One region of the Providencia sp. UF-224 genome, then DNA from elsewhere that is predicted to be linked to it. Evidence: predicted binding sites of a transcription regulator. Region 1 holds the regulator's gene; each other region holds the start of a gene.
What was found. The regulator LexA, encoded in region 1, represses DNA repair genes until DNA is damaged. The targets are predictions, from matches to a motif close to TNCTGTATGTACATACAGNA.
Positions count from the first base shown of each region.

Region 2: dinB (DNA polymerase IV) is a predicted target of LexA. The motif match lies at 3,849-3,868, and genes of this name have one in related genera.
Region 3: mutH (DNA mismatch repair endonuclease MutH) is a predicted target of LexA. The motif match lies at 1,526-1,545, and genes of this name have one in related genera.
Region 4: uvrB (excinuclease ABC subunit UvrB) is a predicted target of LexA. The motif match lies at 4,014-4,033, and genes of this name have one in related genera.

Region 1 covers NZ_JBSICC010000019.1:24,977-30,191, reverse strand. The annotation lists gene zur (zinc uptake transcriptional repressor Zur) at 176-691, shown strand; gene lexA (transcriptional repressor LexA) at 877-1,494, opposite strand; gene AC4IFO_RS16350 (diacylglycerol kinase) at 1,631-2,005, opposite strand; gene plsB (glycerol-3-phosphate 1-O-acyltransferase PlsB) at 2,132-4,633, shown strand; gene ubiA (4-hydroxybenzoate octaprenyltransferase) at 4,721-5,215, opposite strand, start outside.
Region 2 covers NZ_JBSICC010000002.1:361,176-366,390, forward strand. The annotation lists gene nqrF (NADH:ubiquinone reductase (Na(+)-transporting) subunit F) at 1-1,087, shown strand, start outside; gene AC4IFO_RS03940 (FAD:protein FMN transferase) at 1,330-2,361, shown strand; gene nqrM ((Na+)-NQR maturation NqrM) at 2,380-2,607, shown strand; gene AC4IFO_RS03950 (glycerophosphodiester phosphodiesterase family protein) at 2,672-3,604, opposite strand; gene dinB (DNA polymerase IV) at 3,894-4,949, shown strand; gene pepD (beta-Ala-His dipeptidase) at 4,996-5,215, opposite strand, start outside.
Region 3 covers NZ_JBSICC010000007.1:89,283-94,497, forward strand. The annotation lists gene sgrR (HTH-type transcriptional regulator SgrR) at 1-1,211, shown strand, start outside; gene mutH (DNA mismatch repair endonuclease MutH) at 1,779-2,462, shown strand; gene AC4IFO_RS09095 (TerC family protein) at 2,533-3,264, shown strand; gene AC4IFO_RS09100 (helix-hairpin-helix domain-containing protein) at 3,261-3,509, opposite strand; gene AC4IFO_RS09105 (alpha/beta fold hydrolase) at 3,657-4,532, shown strand; gene AC4IFO_RS09110 (acetoin reductase) at 4,598-5,215, opposite strand, start outside.
Region 4 covers NZ_JBSICC010000005.1:210,169-215,383, forward strand. The annotation lists gene AC4IFO_RS07525 (RNA polymerase sigma factor) at 1-282, opposite strand, end outside; gene AC4IFO_RS07530 (gluconeogenesis factor YvcK family protein) at 587-1,495, shown strand; gene uvrB (excinuclease ABC subunit UvrB) at 1,961-3,979, opposite strand; gene bioD (dethiobiotin synthase) at 4,610-5,215, opposite strand, start outside.

The DNA of each region.
Region 1 (5,215 bases):
AAGTCCATTTTCAGATAATCGTTTGCTTATGTTTACTTTTAAATAAAAATTATATAGATAACATATTTACTTAGTTATTTCCTGCCCCCTGAAAGCCAATGCGCTTTCAATATCAAAAATATGATAAACTTATGAGCAGTAAATTTTTGCGTTTTTCGAAGCTGGGGTCAGTAAAATGAAAAAAATGAGTGAAGAGAAAATACTTGTGATGGCAGAGCGCATTTGCCAATCAAGAGGCGTTAGATTGACTCCACAAAGAGAAACTGTGTTACGCCTTATCGCGCAACAACATGGCGCAATCAGTGCTTATGATTTATTAGACTTGCTACGCGAAGTTGAACCGCAAGCAAAGCCCCCAACCGTTTACCGCGGGTTAGAGTTTTTAATGGAACAAGGCTTTATTCATAAAATAGAGTCAACCAACAGCTACGTCGTTTGCCATCACTTTGATAATCCCAGCCATATTTCAGTGATGTTGATTTGCGATAATTGCGGGAGCGTAACTGAAAGTGATTGTGCGACAATAGAAGCAGCTATCATTAGTTTGGCAGAAACCAACCAATTCCGTTTACGCCATACTGTGGTTGAGAACCATGGTCTATGTAAAAACTGTGATGAAATTGATAGCTGCCAAGATCACGCGCATTGTGGCCATGACCATGAACACCCTGTCATTACCAAGAGAAAGTAATAAATGAGGTTGTAGAATCCATGATGTTACTTATATAAGAAAAGAATACGAAAAGTAATATAAAGAAAGGATATAAAAGAAAGGAAGTAAAGCAGGCAGATCTCTATACATCAATTTGAAATCTGCCAGCAATCATGGAAAAATCAAACAAGCAGCACACCGCTACCTACCTGATAATCTAAGAATCAATACCAATCGCTATTACGGATCACGCCAACAGCCAAGCCTTCAATAGTGAAGCTTTGTTCACGTAAATCGACAATAATCGGAGCAAACTCTGGATTTTCGGCGATTAATTCGACACGGTTACCTTGCTGTTTAAAACGTTTAACTGTAACTTCATCATCAATACGCGCCACAATAACTTGGCCATTATGTGCATTTTGTGTTTTATGTACTGCTAATAAATCACCATCCATAATACCGATATCTTTCATCGACATACCATTCACACGTAAGAGAAAATCTGCGTGAGGTTTGAAGAGTTCTGGATCAACTTGGTAGTGACTTTCAATATGTTCTTGTGCTAATAAAGGTTCGCCAGCGGCAACACGCCCAATCAAAGGTAGCCCTTGATCATCAGGTTCTTCTTCAAGAAGTAGGCGGATACCCCGTGATGCCCCAGAAACAATTTCAATTACACCCTTGCGTGCCAAGGCTTTTAAATGTTCTTCTGCCGCATTAGGCGAACGAAAACCAAGGCTTGCTGCTATTTCAGCACGTGTAGGAGGCATACCTGTTTGCGAAATGTGGTCACGCACCAGATCGTAAACCTGCTGTTGTCGAGCCGTCAGTGCTTTCATCCCGTTCCCCTGTTTGTTTATACAGTCAGACTGTGAGTATATACAGGTAAATGAAGATTTGAAACAGTTAAATCACTGAATTTAGTATTTGTTATCGATTTACTTTCTTTTCCCAAATTTCAATGGCTTTTCGTCGCTACCCCGCAAAATAACGTTGCCATAATACCAATGCCCAAATAAACAGTGCTAAGCCAATACTGACAAACACAGCGGCAGAGCCAATATCTTTAGCGCGCCCTGAAAGTTCATGATATTCACTACCAATACGGTCAACAACGGCTTCTATTGCACTATTGAGTAGCTCTACGATAGCCACCAGCACGACGGAGCTTATTAACAATATTCTATCCACATAGCTGATATCTAAGCAAAAGGCGATAATAATCGCAATCACCGCAGCCACAGATTCCTGACGAAATGCCGCTTCATTTACCCACGCTGCTTTTAGCCCTTTAAGGGAGTATCCCGCTGCTTTAATCACACGGGTAAAGCCCTTAGTTTGACTTGCCATATTTATTCCTTAAAAAATACAAACAATAATCGATTTTTACGGTCAAAGTGAATTGTCAGTAACAGATCTGCCAGTGGATTTCTGGTATGATTGCCCGGCATTGTTAACAAGAGGCTATAATCATTTATGTCACTATGGCGTAAAATATATTACAACACGTTGAATTTACCACTTAAATTATTGGTAAAAAGTAAACTAATTCCATCGGACCCAATTACAGAATTGCAGCTTGATACTAACAGGCCAACGCTGTATGTATTGCCTTATCATTCTAAGTCCGACCTCCTAACGCTACGGCATCAATGCTTGGCTATCGGTTTGCCTGACCCTTTGGTTGATAACGACATCAATGGCACCAAGCTTCCTGCCTATGTGTTTATCGATGATGGCCCGCGCGTATTTCGCTATTATTCACCGGATCCGCGTAAAGATTCCGTCAAAACATTCCATGCATATTTAGATTTGCACAAAAATAATCCAAATCTGGATATTCAAATGCTACCTGCATCGGTCATGTTTGGGCGATCCCCTGGTCGTGAAGGGCATACCCCTGCTCCCCCACTCAAGCTATTAAATGGGGTGCAAAAATTCTTCGCTATCCTATGGTTAGGTCGCGATAGTTTTGTTCGCCTATCGCCACCTGTTTCGATTGGGAAAATGGCACAGGACCACGGCACAGACACCATTATTGCCAATAAATTAGCACGTGTCGCCCGTATTCACTATTCGCGCCAACGCCTTGCGGCGGTCGGCCCGAAACTGCCAGCACGCTATGAACTGTTCAATAAGCTTTTGACATCAAAAGCGATTGAAAAAGCCGTCGAAGACGAAGCACGCAGTAAAAAAATTCCATTGAAGAAAGCGCAGCAAAATGCGGTGAATATGATGGAAGAAATTGCCGCTAATTTCTCCTATGAAGCAGTGCGTTTAACAGACCGCGTACTGAGCTGGACATGGAATCGCCTCTATCAAGGCATTAACGTGCAACATGCTGAGCGTGTTCGCCAATTAGCGCAAGATGGTCATGAAATTGTGTATGTGCCTTCCCACCGAAGCCACATGGACTACTTACTGCTTTCCTATGTCCTTTACCATCAAGGCTTAGTTCCCCCGCACATCGCCGCTGGGATCAACTTAAACTTCTGGCCTGCCGGCCCGATTTTCCGCCGTCTTGGCGCATTCTTTATCCGCCGAACCTTTAAAGGAAATAAACTCTATTCCACGGTTTTCCGTGAATACTTAAGCGAGCTGTTTGCTCGCGGCTATTCTATTGAGTATTTCGTTGAAGGTGGACGTTCCCGAACAGGCCGTTTATTGCAGCCAAAAACCGGAACGCTGTCGATGACATTGCAAGCCATGCTTCGCGGTGACTCACGCCCTATCACTATCGTGCCTATTTATATTGGCTACGAACACGTGATGGAAGTGGGTACCTATGCAAAAGAGCTGCGTGGTGCAGAAAAAGAGAAAGAAGGCTTATTTTCAATGATCCGCGGCTTGCGCAAACTGCGTAACTTAGGTCAAGGGTATGTGAACTTTGGTCAGCCAATTTCTCTTTCTCATTATCTTAATCAGCGTGTACCTGATTGGCGTGATTCGATTGACCCCATTGAGCCACAACGTCCGTCTTGGTTAAACCCAACGGTCAGCTCGTTAGCAGATAACATCATGGTGAATATCAATAACGCTGCTGCTGCTAATGCCATCAACTTGTGTGCCACCGCTTTGCTAGCTTCACGTCAGCGTTCATTAACCCGTGAGCAGCTCATTGAGCAAGTGGAATGCTATCTGCAATTATTGCGCAATGCGCCATACACGGCTGATGCAACAACGCCAAATAAAACCGCGGAACAGCTGCTCGAACATGCTTTGCAAATGGATAAATTCGAAGTCGAAAAAGACAGCATGGGGGATATTATTATTCTTCCTCGTGAAAATGCCGTTTTAATGACCTACTACCGTAACAATATCCATCACTTACTGGTATTGCCGTCATTAATTACCAGTATTGTATTGCACCATGAGCGCATCAGTCGCCAAGATATTCACCAACAAGTCAGCCAAATCTATCCGTTCTTAAAAGCTGAACTGTTTATGCGTTATAACGACGAACAGTTACGTGAAACGGTTGATACTCTGATTGATGAGCTGAATAATCAGAAGCTTATCTGCTTAAGAGACGACGAAATGGTGGTACTGAACCCGCGCCGTATTCGTCCATTACAGCTCTTAGCTGCTGGAGTCCGTGAAACACTACAACGCTACGCTATCACGCTGTCATTACTTAATGCCAGCCCTGAAATCAGCCGTAATACGTTGGAAAAAGAAAGCCGCATCCTTGCGCAGCGCCTTTCTGTACTGCACGGCATTAACGCCCCTGAGTTCTTTGATAAAGCGGTATTTTCAACGCTTGTTGATACACTTAGGGAAGAAGGCTATATCGATAACAATGAAAACGATATCTTCACCACTAACGCCCAAAAACTGTATGCGGTTCTTGCGCGGTTAATGTCACCAGAAATTCGTTTAACCATTGAAAGTGTTAGCCAAAGCGATGAGCTTTCAGAAGAGAAAAAAGTCACAATACCTGATGAATCAGCTCAAACCACAGAGCCAGAAAAAGACTAATCCGGTTTTGTAAGCCAATAAAAAGCAAAAAGGTAATGTTGAAAAACATTACCTTTTTTGTTGGGCCATTGAACATCAATTCACACGTTAAAAATAACTCACCATGATGCCAATAAACAAAATCAAGCCAACGAAGTTATTATTCATGAAAGCCTTAAAGCAAGGGGCACGTTCGCGATTCACCATCAACTGTTGCTGATAAACAAATAACCCCGCAACCAGCGCCAGCGAAAGATAATAAATTATTCCTAAACCTGCCAATAAACCCACGGCCACCAGCAAGCCAACCATCAGCAATTGCAGTAATCCAATAATCAGTTTGTCATACTGGCCAAATAAAATCGCCGTTGATTTCACGCCAATTTTTAAGTCATCGTCTCGGTCAACCATCGCATACTGAGTATCGTAAATGACAGACCAAATGATATTCACGATGAATAAAACCCAACATACCAACGGTAGCGATTCACCGACTGCCGAGAAGGACATCGGTATCGACCAACCAAACGCCGCACCCAGTACAACCTGAGGTAAGTGGCTGACCCTTTTAACAAAAGGATAAATCCACGCTAAGGCAAGCCC
Region 2 (5,215 bases), on a different contig from region 1:
TGAAGCCCCTGCGGGCGACAAATTATTAAGTATGTTATCTAGCCAAGGTATTTTTGTCTCATCAGCTTGCGGTGGTGGTGGTTCATGTGGTCAGTGCCGTGTGAAAATCAAAGACGGTGGTGGGGATATTTTACCGACCGAGCTGTCGCACATTAATAAACGTGAAGCCAAAGAAGGCTGCCGTTTAGCCTGCCAAGTGAATGTGAAGCAAGACCTTAAAATTGAGCTTCCAGAAGAAATTTTTGGCGTGAAAAAATGGGAGTGTGAAGTTATCTCTAACGATAATAAAGCCACTTTCATTAAAGAATTAAAACTGAAAATTCCAGCAGGAGAGGTCGTTCCTTTCCGTGCGGGTGGTTATATTCAAATTGAATGCCCAGAACATGTTGTAAAATATGAAGATTTCGATGTTCCTGAAGAATATCGTGAAGACTGGGATAAGTTTAATTTGTTCCGTTATGTTTCTGAAGTTAAAGAGCCAACGGTGCGTGCATATTCAATGGCTAACTACACTGAAGAGCACGGTATTATTATGTTGAACGTACGTATTGCGACGCCTCCGCCGCGCAACCCTGACGTTCCACCGGGAATTATGTCTTCTTATATTTGGTCATTAAAGCCAGGTGATAAGGTGACAATCTCAGGTCCATTCGGTGAGTTTTTTGCGAAAGAAACAGAAGCTGAAATGGTCTTTATTGGTGGTGGTGCAGGTATGGCGCCGATGCGTTCACACATTTTCGACCAATTACGCCGTTTAGACTCAAAACGTAAAATCAGTTTCTGGTATGGTGCGCGCTCTGTTCGCGAAATGTTCTACACAGAAGATTTTGACGAGCTCGCAGCAGAACATGAAAACTTTACTTGGAATGTGGCGCTTTCAGACCCATTACCAGAAGATAACTGGAACGGTTACACAGGCTTTATTCATAATGTTCTGTATGAAAATTATTTGAAAGACCATCCTGCACCTGAAGATTGTGAGTTCTATATGTGTGGACCGCCAATGATGAATGCCGCGGTGATCAAAATGCTGAAAGATTTGGGTGTTGAAGATGAAAATATCTTACTTGATGATTTCGGTGGTTAAGTAATTTTATTGGATTTATCGTACTTACCAAGTAAAGTACGAGCATTAATTAAATAAAGAGGGAAAATACTTCCCTCTTTATCATTTATGTTGATACTGTTAATTGCTAATTATTTAATTGGTTATTAATAGCTTAAGAGATATTTTGACTTGAACATTCTCTGCATGGGTGACGATGTAAAGTGTGTTAATAGTCTGAGCGAAACTAACAATACGCGCTCATGATTGACGCGGAGAAAATAATGCTGAACAAAAGAATTTATACCCCAATCTTACTGTTTGTTGCTGCGCTGTTTCTGACGGCTTGTGGTGGGCCAGAGCAACAAAATCTGCAAGGGCAGACGATGGGGACGTATTACTCGGTTAAATATGTCACTGACTCTTCAGAACCAAAACCTGAAGCGATTCAAGCCGAAATTGATAAGCGTTTGGAAGAAGTGAATGACCAAATGTCAACTTATCGTCCAGACTCAGAATTAAGTCGTTTTAATCAATTCAAGGAAGTGAATACGCCTTTCCCAGTGTCGGCTGCAACCGCGAAAGTAGTGAAAAAAGCGATTGAAATTAATAAACAAACAGATGGTTCTTTAGATGTGACGGTTGGGCCATTAGTTAATTTATGGGGGTTTGGCCCAGAAGGCCGCGTGACGAAAGCACCTTCAGATGAAGAACTTGCTAAACGCCGTGCATGGGTAGGAATCGAAAAGCTTTCAGTACAAGATAATAACCTGATTAAAACCATACCAGAGCTATATGTTGACCTGTCTTCTATTGCTAAAGGTTATGGTGTAGATGTTGTAGCCGAGTATCTCGAGTCACAAGGCATCAATGACTATATGGTCGATATTGGTGGCGAAGTGCGTACGAAAGGTAAAAATGGTAAAGAGGCACCATGGCGCATTGCCATTGAGAAACCATCAACGGATGGAGTGAGCCAAACCGCACAGGAAATTATTGAGCCAGGTGATCGCTCAATAGCAACATCAGGTGATTATCGTAATTATTTTGAGCAAGATGGTGTTCGTTTTTCTCACACGATTGACCCAAAAACAGGCCGCCCAATTACTCATAACTTAGTCTCTATCACTGTGCTTGCTGAAAATTGCATGAGTGCCGATGGCTTATCTACAGGGCTAAATGTCTTAGGGCCAGAAGCCGGTTTAGCACTTGCTGAAAAAATGAATGTGCCTGTTTTTATGATAGTTAAGACAGATAAAGGTTTTGAAGAGCGTTATACTAAGGCATTCGAACCCTTTTTAACGAAGAAACAGTAACTTTGGGAGGCTAAAGGTATGCTAAACATATTTATTGCAACTTTTGCACTGTTTTTACTGGCTTTTTTGGGAATGTCGTTGGGCTATATTATTAAACGTAAGAGTATCCAAGGTAGCTGTGGCGGCTTAAGCAGCATTGGCGTTGAAAAGGTGTGTGAGTGCCCTGAACCTTGTGATGCACGTAAAAAACGTATGGCACGTGATGAAGCTCGGAAAAAACTGTTAGAAAAGAACCGTATAATCTAAAGCGAATTTTTATTTTGCATAACCTTAACTGTTGTTTTAACAGTTAAGGTTTATTTTTAGATATCTATTTATTAAAAGCCTTCGGTGAATCCACCATTACTGCATCAGCACCTATCTCTTTCGCCAACTGGTAATCGCTTTGGTTATTTACACCAAAAACAATGATATAAGCGTCACCATCACGTTTAAAGCACTCTATCGCTGATTTATCCCATGAAAGTGTTGCCGGGGAGCGAGCCTCACCTAGCGTATATTTTTCAACAACTTCAACTTTACGATGTAGCTCAAAACCATACCAACGAGAAGCTGGCTTATCCGTTTTATTGATTGGTTTTGTGTCTGGAACTGAACATTGATGGTTCATAATGCTATTTGCCAAAATGGTACGAGTTTCATCACGGCTTTCAAAGGTCTGAATTTTAGGGGATAGCTGATTTAGCGCGGTTAAGAAATCGGTATTGGTAGAGTAAAAGCGTACTTGATTGAATGCTTTTGTTTTTTCCAATAAGGCTAGAGTAGCTTTGGCTTGAGTGGCTGGGTTGGCGTCAGGGGATTTTAAGTCAATATAAAAGGTGGTGTCTGGATACTTTTTTAATATGGCTTCTAGTGTGCTAATTGTGGTGGTTGCAGCGGGTAATTGTTGGTTGTTTTTTTGATTAAATTGGTATGCAGCATTGATATGGCTAAGTTGCTCTGCGGAATAGGCCGAAACAGGGCCTTTTTTATCTGTTAGAGAATCAAGATCACTTGGGCGATATAACACTAATTGATTATCTTGGCTGAGCTGGACGGTTAACCAAATGGCATCCGCTTTGTTTTTCTTTGCAAGATCAATAGCATAAATCGTATTTTCAGGTGCATCTGCCGTACCAGCGCGGTGCGCAACAATTTGAGGTGAAGCCATTTGAGTGGTGAATGCAAATGAGTTTTGAGTGATCAGAAGTAGCAACCCAATGATCGCTAACGGGTTAAATTTTAATGCGGATATCATTGCCATGAGTATTGTCCATAAAATAATTTTTAACGAGTTGTGAGGGAAATAAGCCAGTCTGTTGTATTACTTTTTTATTAATCTGTAATCCATTAGGACTCTTTTTAAGACTAACTTTATTTATTTTTACCCATAAAGTGTGGCAGTTAAATATGACAATAAAATGAATTGGTTTTTATTAACAGAGAGTTAGAAGAGATTAAAATGAGCTTGATATCGTACTTCCTCGTAATTGCATGGCTAATAAAAATACTGTATATTTAATCAGTTGATTGGTTTTTTTATGAGTGAACCCGTGCGTAAAATTATTCATATTGATATGGACTGCTTTTATGCGGCGATAGAAATGCGCGATGACCCAAGCCTACGCAATGTCCCTATTGCGGTTGGTGGAAGTGCGGATCGTCGGGGAGTTATCAGTACAGCCAACTATGAAGCGCGCCGCTATGGCGTACACAGCGCGATGTCGACGGCTATTGCCTTGAGGCTTTGCCCGCACCTAAAAGTCGTCCCGGGGCATATGGCACTGTATAAAGAAACCTCTATTCATATTCGCAAGATTTTTGCGCGCTATACCGATTTAATCGAACCTCTTTCCCTTGATGAAGCGTATTTAGATGTGACGGATTGTACGCAGTTGCATGGCTCTGCAACTTTGATTGCAGAAGCTATTCGTCAGCAAATTTTTGATGAATTGCAGTTAACTGCATCAGCGGGGATCGCACCTATCAAGTTTTTAGCGAAAATCGCTTCGGATATGAATAAACCTAATGGTCAGTTTGTTATCACGCCACAAAATATGGATCAATTCGTCCTCACATTACCATTAAAAAAGATCCCCGGAGTCGGCAAAGTGACGGCTCAAAAATTGGCGGATATGGGGCTGAATACCTGTGCGGATGTGCAGCAATTTGATATGGTTACGTTAATCAAAAGCATGGGGAAATTTGGTCAAGCACTTTGGGAACGTTGCCATGCCATTGATGAGCGCCCTGTAAACCCCGATAGGCTGAGAAAGTCCGTGGGGGTTGAACGGACATTAGCTGAAGATATTCATCAATGGGATGATTGTCTTTTGTTGTTAGATAAGTTGTATGAAGAATTGCAGTTACGTTTAGCAAAAGTAAAACCCGATTTGCGCATCGCCCGTCAAGGGGTGAAATTCAAGTTTGATGACTTTCAGCAAACAACACAGGAGCATGTGTATCCCATTTTAAATAAACAAGATTTAGTACAACTCGCACAGCAGGTTTGGGAAAATCGCCGGTTAAAGCGAGGGGTGAGGTTGGTGGGGTTACATGTCATGTTACAAAGCCCGCAATTAGAGCGGCAGTTATTACTTGAACTTTAAAAAAATGCTCATCAAAAGGATGAGCATTCTATTCAATATCAGTGGATTAGCCTTTAACTGGGATCGCTTTTAGCACCGCAGTTAACAGTTTCCAATACTCACCAACACTGGCGATATGAACGCGTTCATCTGGTGAGTGTGCGCCACGAATGGTTGGCCCAATGGAGACCATGTCCATATCTGGATATGGCTTTTTGAATAAACCGCACTCAAGGCCTGCGTGGATCACCATAACATTTGGGATCTTACCAAATAACTTATTGTAG
Region 3 (5,215 bases), on a different contig from region 1:
ATATAAATGAGGAAAAAGGGGAAGTCGAAGATGGGCTGGCTCACCACTGGCAAGCTATCAGTGACACACATTGGCGCTTTTATTTGCGCCCTGCTATTTATTTCCACCACGGGCGGGAAATGCTTGCAGAAGATATTATTCACTCTTTACTGCGTTTAAAACAGTGTTGGCCGTTATTTTCCCATATTCAGTCCGTCAGCACACCACAGCCTTATGTCATTGATATTCAATTAAATCAGCCTGATAAACAGCTACCTTGGTTGTTAGGCAGCCACCATGCGGCTATTTTGCCTAAAGAGTGGAAAAGCCTAGACAACTTTAGCCGTTGCCCTATTGGTACAGGCCCTTATCAAGTTGACAAAAATTTGCCACAAAAGCTCACCATTACAGCCTTTGACCGCTACTTTGGTTATCGCGCTCTGTTGGATGAAGTGACGATTTGGGTGGTGCCAGAGCTTTCAGAACAAATGGTGTGCACCACGTTAAAAATGGATGGCGACAAGCACCATAATGATTCGTTAGAAAGCCGCATGGAGGAAGGTTGCTATTTTTTACTAATGGATCAACGTTCTGAGCTATCCCAGCGGGAAGATGTGCGTAAATGGTTATGCAGCTTTCTCACACCCGTGAATTTACTTGCCCATTGTGAGCCATTCTATCAACGCCACTGGGCCCCAGCTTATGGCCTATTGCTGCACTGGCACCACAGTAAAATGCTCACGCTATTTCCTAAACCAGAAGACCTCACCGAACTCACCGTGACGTTTTACCATAATCATCATGAATTCTACGCAATCAGCCAAATTATGAAGCGCGTTTTGCATCAGCAAGGGGTTGAGTTGAAGATTAATATCATTGGTTATGATGATTGGTTTAACGGTAATTCTCAAAGTGATATTTGGTTAGCAACGGCCAACTTCTTTAAGCCCCTTGAGTTTTCCATTTTCGCCACGTTGTACGAAATGCCCCTCTTACGCCAATGTCTTGGTGATAACCTTGATACTCAATTAAGCCAATGGCGAAATAACGCTTTCGACGTAGAAGCGTGGTGTGAAAGCTTAATTGACTCGCAAATTTTCCATCCGATATTTCATCACTGGTTAGAGTTGCAAGGCCAGCGCACCATGCGCGGTGTCCGAATGAATACCTTCGGTTGGTTTGATTTTAAATCCGCATGGTTTAAGCCATCTGAGGATAACCCATCTAATTAGTGATAGTTATAAACAGCCAAAGTGAATAATAAGGATGTTATTCACTTTTTCTGTGGATATCTATGTGAACAACCCTATAGCAATCAGGGTATATCCCCAGAACGGGTTTTTATCAAAAATAATTAAAATCTAATAAACTTTGATAAATCAAAGAAATAAAGCCAAAAAAAACACGTTATCCACTGGTCAATTTTTTCGCTAAAAAGCTTAGGACTTCAACTGAACAAATATCAAACAACGTCGTATTTATCCACAACTAATGTGTTTAACTTACTCACTTTTTGTGATGAACGTCATAAAACCTCATTAGTCAAGGCTGTAAATACACACAGTAATCACTGTTTTACACAGTTATCCAGAAAACCTGTGGATAACCTAGTGCATGATCCTGTGATTATCTTGGGATGAACGTGAATAACCCTAAAACCAACATTGAAGAACAGGGAATAAAAAATATTAAACAGTTAAATATCATGCAGTTAAAAATCATCATGAAAAAGTGTTATACTCTCTTCGTTATGTGAATTATTTTTGATTGTTTTTTATACACTTAATTTTCAGAGCATTATGTCATTTACACCACCACGACCACCGGATAACGAAGCTACCTTAATGAGTCGGGCTCAAGCGCTTGCCGGCTATACTTTGGGTGATCTCGCCCAAATTGCAGGTATCCCTATCCCCCCTGATCTAAAGCGTGATAAAGGCTGGGTGGGCATGTTACTCGAGTATTATTTAGGAGCGAGCGCAGGCAGTAAGGCGGAGCAAGATTTTGCCCACATTGGTATTGAGCTAAAAACGATCCCCATCGACCGCCATGGCGTGCCACTGGAAACCACCTTTGTCTCCGTCGCGCCCCTCACGGGAAATAGCGGTTTAACGTGGGAAAATAGCCATGTGCGCCGTAAGCTATCGCGAATATTGTGGTTTCCAATTGAAGGTGAACGCCAAATTCCCTTAGCGGAACGTCGGGTCGCTAACCCATTAATTTGGAGCCCGTCCCCCCTTGAGGAACAATTACTGCGGCAAGATTGGGAAGAGTTAATGGATTTGATTGTGCTCGGCAAAGTGGAAACCATTACAGCGCGCCACGGGCAAGTTTTGCAAATTCGCCCTAAAGCGGCAAACAATAAAGCCCTAACAGAAGCCATTGGTGAGTTCGGCCAACCGATTATGACGCTGCCCCGCGGCTTTTACCTTAAAAAAGACTTTACCGCCCCTTTGCTAGCGCGGCATTTTAATCTCGCTTAATCAACAAGGTGTCGCCTGTACCAAGCAGACGATAAACATTTATCACTGTTTTATTGTAGAAGGTACACAGATGTTTGAGTGGATACTCGACCCCAATGCTTGGATGGCTCTTGCCACCCTAACTATTTTAGAAATCGTTTTAGGCATCGATAACATTATTTTCTTGAGTATCGTGGTGAGCAAACTCCCTGCCCATCAACAAAATAGTGCCAGACGCACAGGGCTCATTGCGGCGATGGTCATGCGCCTTGCCTTATTGGCCTCAATCGCGTGGTTATCGCGCCTGACAACCCCGTTGTTCACCGTTGCAGACCATGTTGTTTCCGCTCGCGATATCATCTTATGTGCAGGCGGAATTTTCTTGATATGGAAAGCCAGCCAAGAGATTTTTGAAACCATTGAAGGGGAAGACGAAAGCAACCTTGCGCAGCGGCAAGTGCATTCGTTTTGGGGTGCCATTGTGCAAATTGCCCTGTTAGATATTATTTTTAGCCTCGATTCCGTCATCACCGCCGTTGGGCTTTCTGACCACCTGTTTATTATGATGGCTGCAGTGATTATTGCAGTGCTTATCATGATGTTAGCCGCAAAAAGTATCGGGGATTTTGTTGAGCGCTATCCCTCCGTCAAAATACTTGCACTCTCTTTCTTAATTTTAGTGGGCTTTACACTGATACTCGAAAGCGTACAAGTCCATGTCGCTAAAGGGTATATCTACTTTGCCATGTTCTTTTCCATGGCCGTTCAAATGCTCAACATTCTGCGCAGCAAAAAATGGAAGATGAAACACAAAGTCGACTAATTACCTGATTCAAGTGCTTGCTTTGCCGCTAAGATAGCCCCTTCAACGGCTTTCTTAGCTTGCGGGCTGTTTTTCCAGCAACTTGACCCCGTGAGTGCAGCACCTGAAATTAAAATTTCATCATAAGAAGCTTCACTTAACTGAGCCAATGATGAAAACCCCATCTGTTCTAAACGGCTGATCACCATCGGCCCTACGCCTTTAACTGCTAATAAAACCTGTTTTTCTGACTCTGAAAATGCCATTTGAGCTCCTTTTCGCTAATTATTAAGCTAATATTTTGCAATTTACCTCTTTAATACTTTAAAATTGCAATTATAACAATGCCAGTTTGAATAATAATTAACTGACCTATCTTATCACCCAGTCTGTGCCTGTTTTAGGAATTTACCATGTACAATGCGCCGTTGATTAACCCTCGCCAACATATCATGACACTACCGGATGGTCGTCAACTTTGCTGGTTTGAATCAGGGCCAAAGACGGGCTTCCCTGTCGTTTTCTGTACTGGTGCAGGCATGAGTGGCAACCTCGGCTTTGGCTTAGATTTGCTGGAAAAATACAATATTCGTTTGATCGTGCCAGAACGTGCAGGGCTTGGCGACTCTACTTTTCACGCCCACAAATCATTAAAAAGCGTTGCATTCGATATTCAAGCGTTACTTGATAACTTAGCGATTAAACAGTTTTCAGTGCTGGGCTTTTCACAAGGCGGTGTGTTCGCGATGGCGGTTGCTCATTATTGCCAGCCTGTTTCTCTGTCTATTGTGTCTGGGCAAGACCAATTCGAACACCCTGCCACGCGCGCCAAATTAACGGCTGACGTGGTGAATATGCAGGAACAAGCTCTGAATACACCAGAAAGCTTATCCGACTGGTTACAGAAAAATGTCACTGGCGAATGGCTATTGGCGTTTATCCTCAATTGCAGTGCCGAAATCGACCAACAGCTCTACAATGAAGAACACTTTTTAGAAGCCTACACCGATTGTATGTGCCGTGCGTTTTCTCAAGGCAATCAAGGTTATGTGCAAGATTTATTGCTTTCCTTGCAAAACTGGGGATTCACCCCTGAAGACATCACCTGCCCAACCGCCTTATGGTATGGCGAGTTAGATATGAGCACCGTGCACTCCCCTGATTTTGGGGATGTTTTGGCAGATCGTTTTTTCAACTGCAACCACCATTTATACACACAAGAAGGCGGTTCTTTGCTTTGGACGCAAGCCGACGCTATTTTAACTGACCTGCATAGCCACGCCGCATAAGATAAAAAGCCGCGGTGAATAATTCACAGCGGCTATTGCTTTCATTCTGGTATCACTACGCTGTATTAACGGTAAACGATCCCGCCATCCGTCAGAATAGATTGACCGGTAATATAGTCAGAGTCATCGCTTGCTAAGAACGCCACTAAACCCGCGACATCATCAGGGGTTTGAGCACGGCCTAATGCGATACCTTCAACGTATTTTTTGTAAGTCTCACCTTTTGGCGCGCCCGTAATTTCAGCAAAGCGCTCATCAATTTCCACCCACATATCTGTCCCAACAATACCTGGGCAATATGAATTGACGGTGATACCTGAGCTTGCATACTCTTTTGCCGCCGCTTGTGTTAAGGCACGTACCGCAAATTTTGTCGCGGAATACACACCTAACATAGCGAAACCGTCATGGCCTGCAATGGAAGAGGCATTGATGATTTTCCCTTTGTGCTTACGCTCTTGGAATTTCTCACTGGCAGCTTGAATGCCCCACATGGTGCCATCCACGTTGATTTTGAAGATTAAATCCATATCTTCTTGGCGAACATCAGCGATTGGCTTAACTTGCGCAATCCCTGCGTTGTTGATCATCACATCAAAACCACCTAGCTCAGCTTCTGCATGAGCAACTGCGGCAAACACTTGGTCACGTTGGCTGATATCCGCAGCAAATGTTGTCACTTT
Region 4 (5,215 bases), on a different contig from region 1:
TTTTGTTTGTGCTGGTATTTCATGCCACTGCTCATCACTGATGGCCATTGAAGGGCGAGCTTTTTGTTCCCTAAAGTGATCAATCATCAGGTTTTTCGCTACGCGATAAAGATAAGCATCAAAGTCTTGGATCGTCGAGTGTTTCATCAATTCAGCCATTCGCACAAAACTTTCCTGCACAATATCCATGCTTAAACTATGGTCTTTAAGGTACATGTTGAGATAGCGACATAATGAGGAAGAATGGCGTGCAAACAAGCGTTGCAACTCAGAATCAGACATATTGAGCCATAACACAAATAGTGAAAATGAGAATTATTTACACTATATAGGTAAATGTGCAAAATGGAAACATTCAGGTATTTTTTTGCGAAGAAATTAAGGTAAATCTGGAATATTGCCTTTTATTGTTTTTTATCACAGTAACTCAGCGGGCAATGATATTTTATGGTAGATTAACGCCCAATTTATTTTAGATTTCATTTTTAATACGTTCGGTTCTGTAAACACGGCAAAATCACAGATAAAAAGCCCCAAGTAGTGGCTGTTTATTTGCCGAATATTGACTGATTGATATAGGAACACTATGCCAAATAGTAGTCTGGCGAGCCTGAAACATGTTGTTGCCCTTGGTGGCGGGCATGGGCTGGGCCGCGTAATGTCTTCCCTTTCCTCTTTAGGGCCTCGCCTAACTGGAATTGTAACCACCACGGATAATGGGGGGTCTACAGGTCGAATTCGTCGTTCTGAAGGCGGGATTGCTTGGGGCGATATGCGGAACTGCTTGAATCAGTTAATTACTGAACCGTCGATTGCTTCGGCGATGTTTGAATACCGTTTCGGTGGCAATGGCGAGCTGTCTGGCCATAATTTGGGTAACCTAATGTTAAAGTCATTAGATCACCTGAGTGTTAGACCGCTCGAGGCGATTAATTTAATTCGTAATATGCTCAAAGTGGATGCACAACTCATTCCAATGTCAGAATCCCCCGTTGATTTGATGGCAATTGATGAGATGGGTAATGAAGTTTATGGCGAGGTCAATGTAGACGCTCTACGCGAAATCCCGAAAGAGTTACGCTTATACCCTTCCGTGAAAGCCACACGAGAAGCGTTAGATTCTATTCACCAAGCTGATTTGATTCTTATTGGCCCCGGCAGTTTCTTCACCAGTTTAATGCCACTGCTGTTACTTGAAGAAGTTGCAACAGCCCTGCGCGAATGTAAAGCACCGATGATTTATATTGGCAACTTAGGAAAGGAAGTAGGCTCCTCCGCCGCAAATTTAACTTTGCCCGAAAAATTGCAGATGATGGAAAACTATATTGGCTGCAAAAAAATTGATGCGTTGATCCTTGGCCCACGCACAAAAATCAGTGATATCAGCAGTGACCGTAAGATTATCCAGCGTGTCCTCGAAGCGGACGATATCCCTTACCGCCACGATAGAAAGCTGCTCCTACAAGCCATCGAAGAAACCATCCCGCTATTGTAATTTATTCCACCTTTGGCTCCCAGAGGTGGAATATTTCTCTATTTTAAAGACAATTTTTATATCAATCCTATTGATTTTCTAATTATTTTCACGCAAATCCTCTAAATAGCTAGCGTTGTGGCTAGGCGGCAAGCGAAAGCATCTCGGAGAGCATACATAAGTATGTGATCCGAGTGATGGCCCCTGATCTCCCCAACATAATGAAATACAATGAAAAATCATCTTCAAAATAATTCGCGTTGTGGGTAGGCGGCAAGCGAAAGCACCTCGGAGAGCATACATAAGTATGTGACCCGAGTGATTGCCCTGCTTCCCAACATAATGAAATACAATGAAAAATCATCTTCAAAATAGTTCGTGTTGTGGGTAGGCGGCAAGCGAAAGCATCTCGGGGAGCATACATAAGTATGTGACCCGAGTGATTGAGCGTAGCCAACACCCCCACAACGCGAAATATGAAGAAGATTAGGAATTAGCGATAAACAGAGACCGAATCTCTTGCAACTCATCACGCACACGCGCTGCCGCTTCAAACTCCAAGTCTTGTGCGTGCTTATACATTTGCGCTTCAAGTTGTGAAATACGTTGCTCCAACTCTTTCGTTGACATGCCTTGGATATCAATTGATATCTCATTTTTGGCGTTGTCTTTTGAGCGACCTTTGCCTTTTCCACCCACTTTATGGCCAATTTGCAGAATATCACCAATTTTCTTGTTCAGCCCTTGCGGCACGATGCCATGTTCTTCATTGAACGCCATTTGTTTTGCACGACGGCGTTCGGTTTCTGCTATCGCTTTTTCCATCGAATTGGTGATTCGGTCGCCGTAGAGGATCGCTTTACCGTTTAAGTTACGCGCTGCACGGCCTATTGTCTGAATTAAAGAGCGTTCTGAACGCAGGAAGCCTTCTTTGTCAGCGTCTAAAATAGCCACTAACGAAACTTCTGGCATGTCGAGACCTTCCCTCAATAAGTTGATCCCAACCAGCACATCAAATTCACCGAGCCGTAAATCACGGATGATTTCCACCCGTTCAACCGTATCAATATCTGAGTGAAGGTAGCGAACACGCTCCCCATGCTCTTCCAGATATTCCGTTAAATCTTCCGCCATCCGTTTGGTCAATGTGGTGACCAACACTCGCTCATTTTTCTGTACACGAATACGAATTTCAGACAGTAGATCATCCACTTGCGTGGTGACAGGACGAACTTCAATGATTGGGTCAAGTAAGCCTGTTGGCCTAACCACTTGCTCAATGACTTCATTGCCCGATTTTTCCAGCTCATATTTGCCCGGTGTTGCAGAGACATAGATAGATTGCGGTGCTAGAGCTTCGAATTCTTCAAAACGCATTGGCCGGTTGTCCAATGCCGAAGGCAAACGGAAACCGTATTCGACTAAGGTTTCTTTACGGGAACGGTCACCTTTGTACATCGCCCCAATTTGTGGGATCGTCACGTGAGATTCATCCACTACCAGTAGGCCATCCGCCGGTAAATAATCAAACAGTGTCGGAGGTGGCTCGCCCGGTGCACGGCCGGATAAATAACGTGAATAGTTTTCAATCCCTGAGCAATAGCCCAGTTCATTCATCATTTCTAAATCGAACTGAGTGCGCTGGGTAATGCGCTGCTCTTCAACCAGTTTATGGTTTTCCAACAACACTTTTCGTCTATCCACCAGCTCTTCTTTGATATGCTCCATCGCTTCCAAAATACGCTCTCTTGGGGTGACATAGTGCGTTTTTGGGTAAACCGTAAAGCGAGGCACACGGTGTTGGATTTGCCCCGTCAGAGGGTCAAAAAGAGATAGGCGCTCGACTTCATCATCAAATAGTTCGACACGCAGCGCGTATTCATCAGATTCTGCAGGGAAAATGTCTATCACTTCCCCCCGAACGCGGAAAGTACCGCGAGTAAAAGCTTGGTCGTTACGACTGTATTGCAGATCAGCTAAACGCCTCAAAATAGAGCGTTGGTCAATGATCATGCCATCCGTTAGGTGCAGCATCATTTTTAAGTAGCTATCTGGGTCGCCCAACCCGTATATGGCTGAGACTGAAGCCACTACAATCACATCACGACGTTCAAGTAAGGCCTTAGTCGCCGATAAGCGCATCTGCTCAATGTGTTCGTTTACAGAAGCATCTTTCTCGATAAATGTATCAGAGCTAGGTACATAAGCTTCAGGCTGGTAATAATCATAATAAGAAACGAAATACTCCACTGCGTTATCAGGGAAAAACGCTTTCATTTCGCTGTAGAGCTGCGCCGCCAAGGTCTTATTATGTGCCATCAACATGGTTGGGCGATTTTCTTTTGCAATAACGTTGGCTATCGTAAATGTTTTCCCTGACCCTGTAACACCTAATAAGGTTTGATGTGCTAAGCCGTCTTGCAGCCCTTCGCGTAATTTACGAATTGCTTCAGGTTGGTCCCCTGCAGGCTGAAACTCAGAATACAGCTTAAAATCCTTACTCATATTACCGCCTCATCACTTATCTCTTTTGCTATAATACTGGATAAAAAAACAGCTTCAAGTCCTGAATTTAATATTTTGTCTATCCGACGTTCCAATGAGTTTATAAAAATGTTATCCCCAAAATAATGCTTGACCTTTGGAAAACTTTATATTTTATGCTATTGGTTTTTATCGCCCTATCGCAAATGCAAATTGAAGTCTTGATTTTATTTAACCATTTGTATTTAAATGAAATTATTTTTAAGTCCAGAATCACATCAAATAAAGGCAAAGCCGCTCGTCGCCTAGCATAGAAGTCGTTTTATAACGTTAATGCACAAGGTTATCCACAGAAATGGTGGATAACTCTTGAAGCCCTTAGGGCTCATGCTTTCTCGACATTGGTAAAATTTGATAAACGTGGACTAAATGACAAAATGATGGCAGTTATATGAAAAAATTTTTACGTAGTATCCGCTAATAAAAAGGGATTTTATCTGTTTTAGTTCGATCGTCAGACTATTTCTACGGTAAAACTTGACAAAAAATAGGTTAAGAACGTTACACAAGATCAACCGAACATTTAACAATTGATCTTTTTTTACGAAGGAAAAAAGGGCTTTAACGATAATGCTAAGCCCTTTATTTATTTCACAATAATGAAAGATCCAAATATTGCCCTAATGTAGATTCATTAAGTTCAGGTTGATAAGGAAGGATCCCCAAGCAAGGCGGCTTAATCATGCGTTTGAGTGTGGCAAGGTATTCAGCTTGATAAGCCCCAGCAGGTTCCACTTCATTAGCAATCCAGCCGGCAACCAATAACCCAGCTGCATGAATCGCCTCTAGTGTTAATAGTGCATGATTAATACAACCCAGCTTCACACCCACCACTAAAATAACCGGAAGTTGCTGTTCAATGACCCAATCTGCATAGGTTTTTTCAGTGGATAATGGGGTATACCAGCCACCAGCACCTTCAACTAGCACCCAATCACCTTGTCTCTGAATATCTAATACCCCTTGATTAATGACAGAGAAATCAATAGGTAATCCCATTTTTTCACTTATAATATGCGGTGAAGTCGGTGCTTCAAATACGATGGGGTTTATCATTGAATAAGGTAATTTCACGCGGCTATTGGCTTGCAATAATAAAGCATCGTTATTACGCAGCCCTTCTGAAGTCTGTTCGCTGCCAGAAGCGACAGGCTTATAACCTATTGCATTAAACCCTTGCGCATTAGCGGCTTGTAA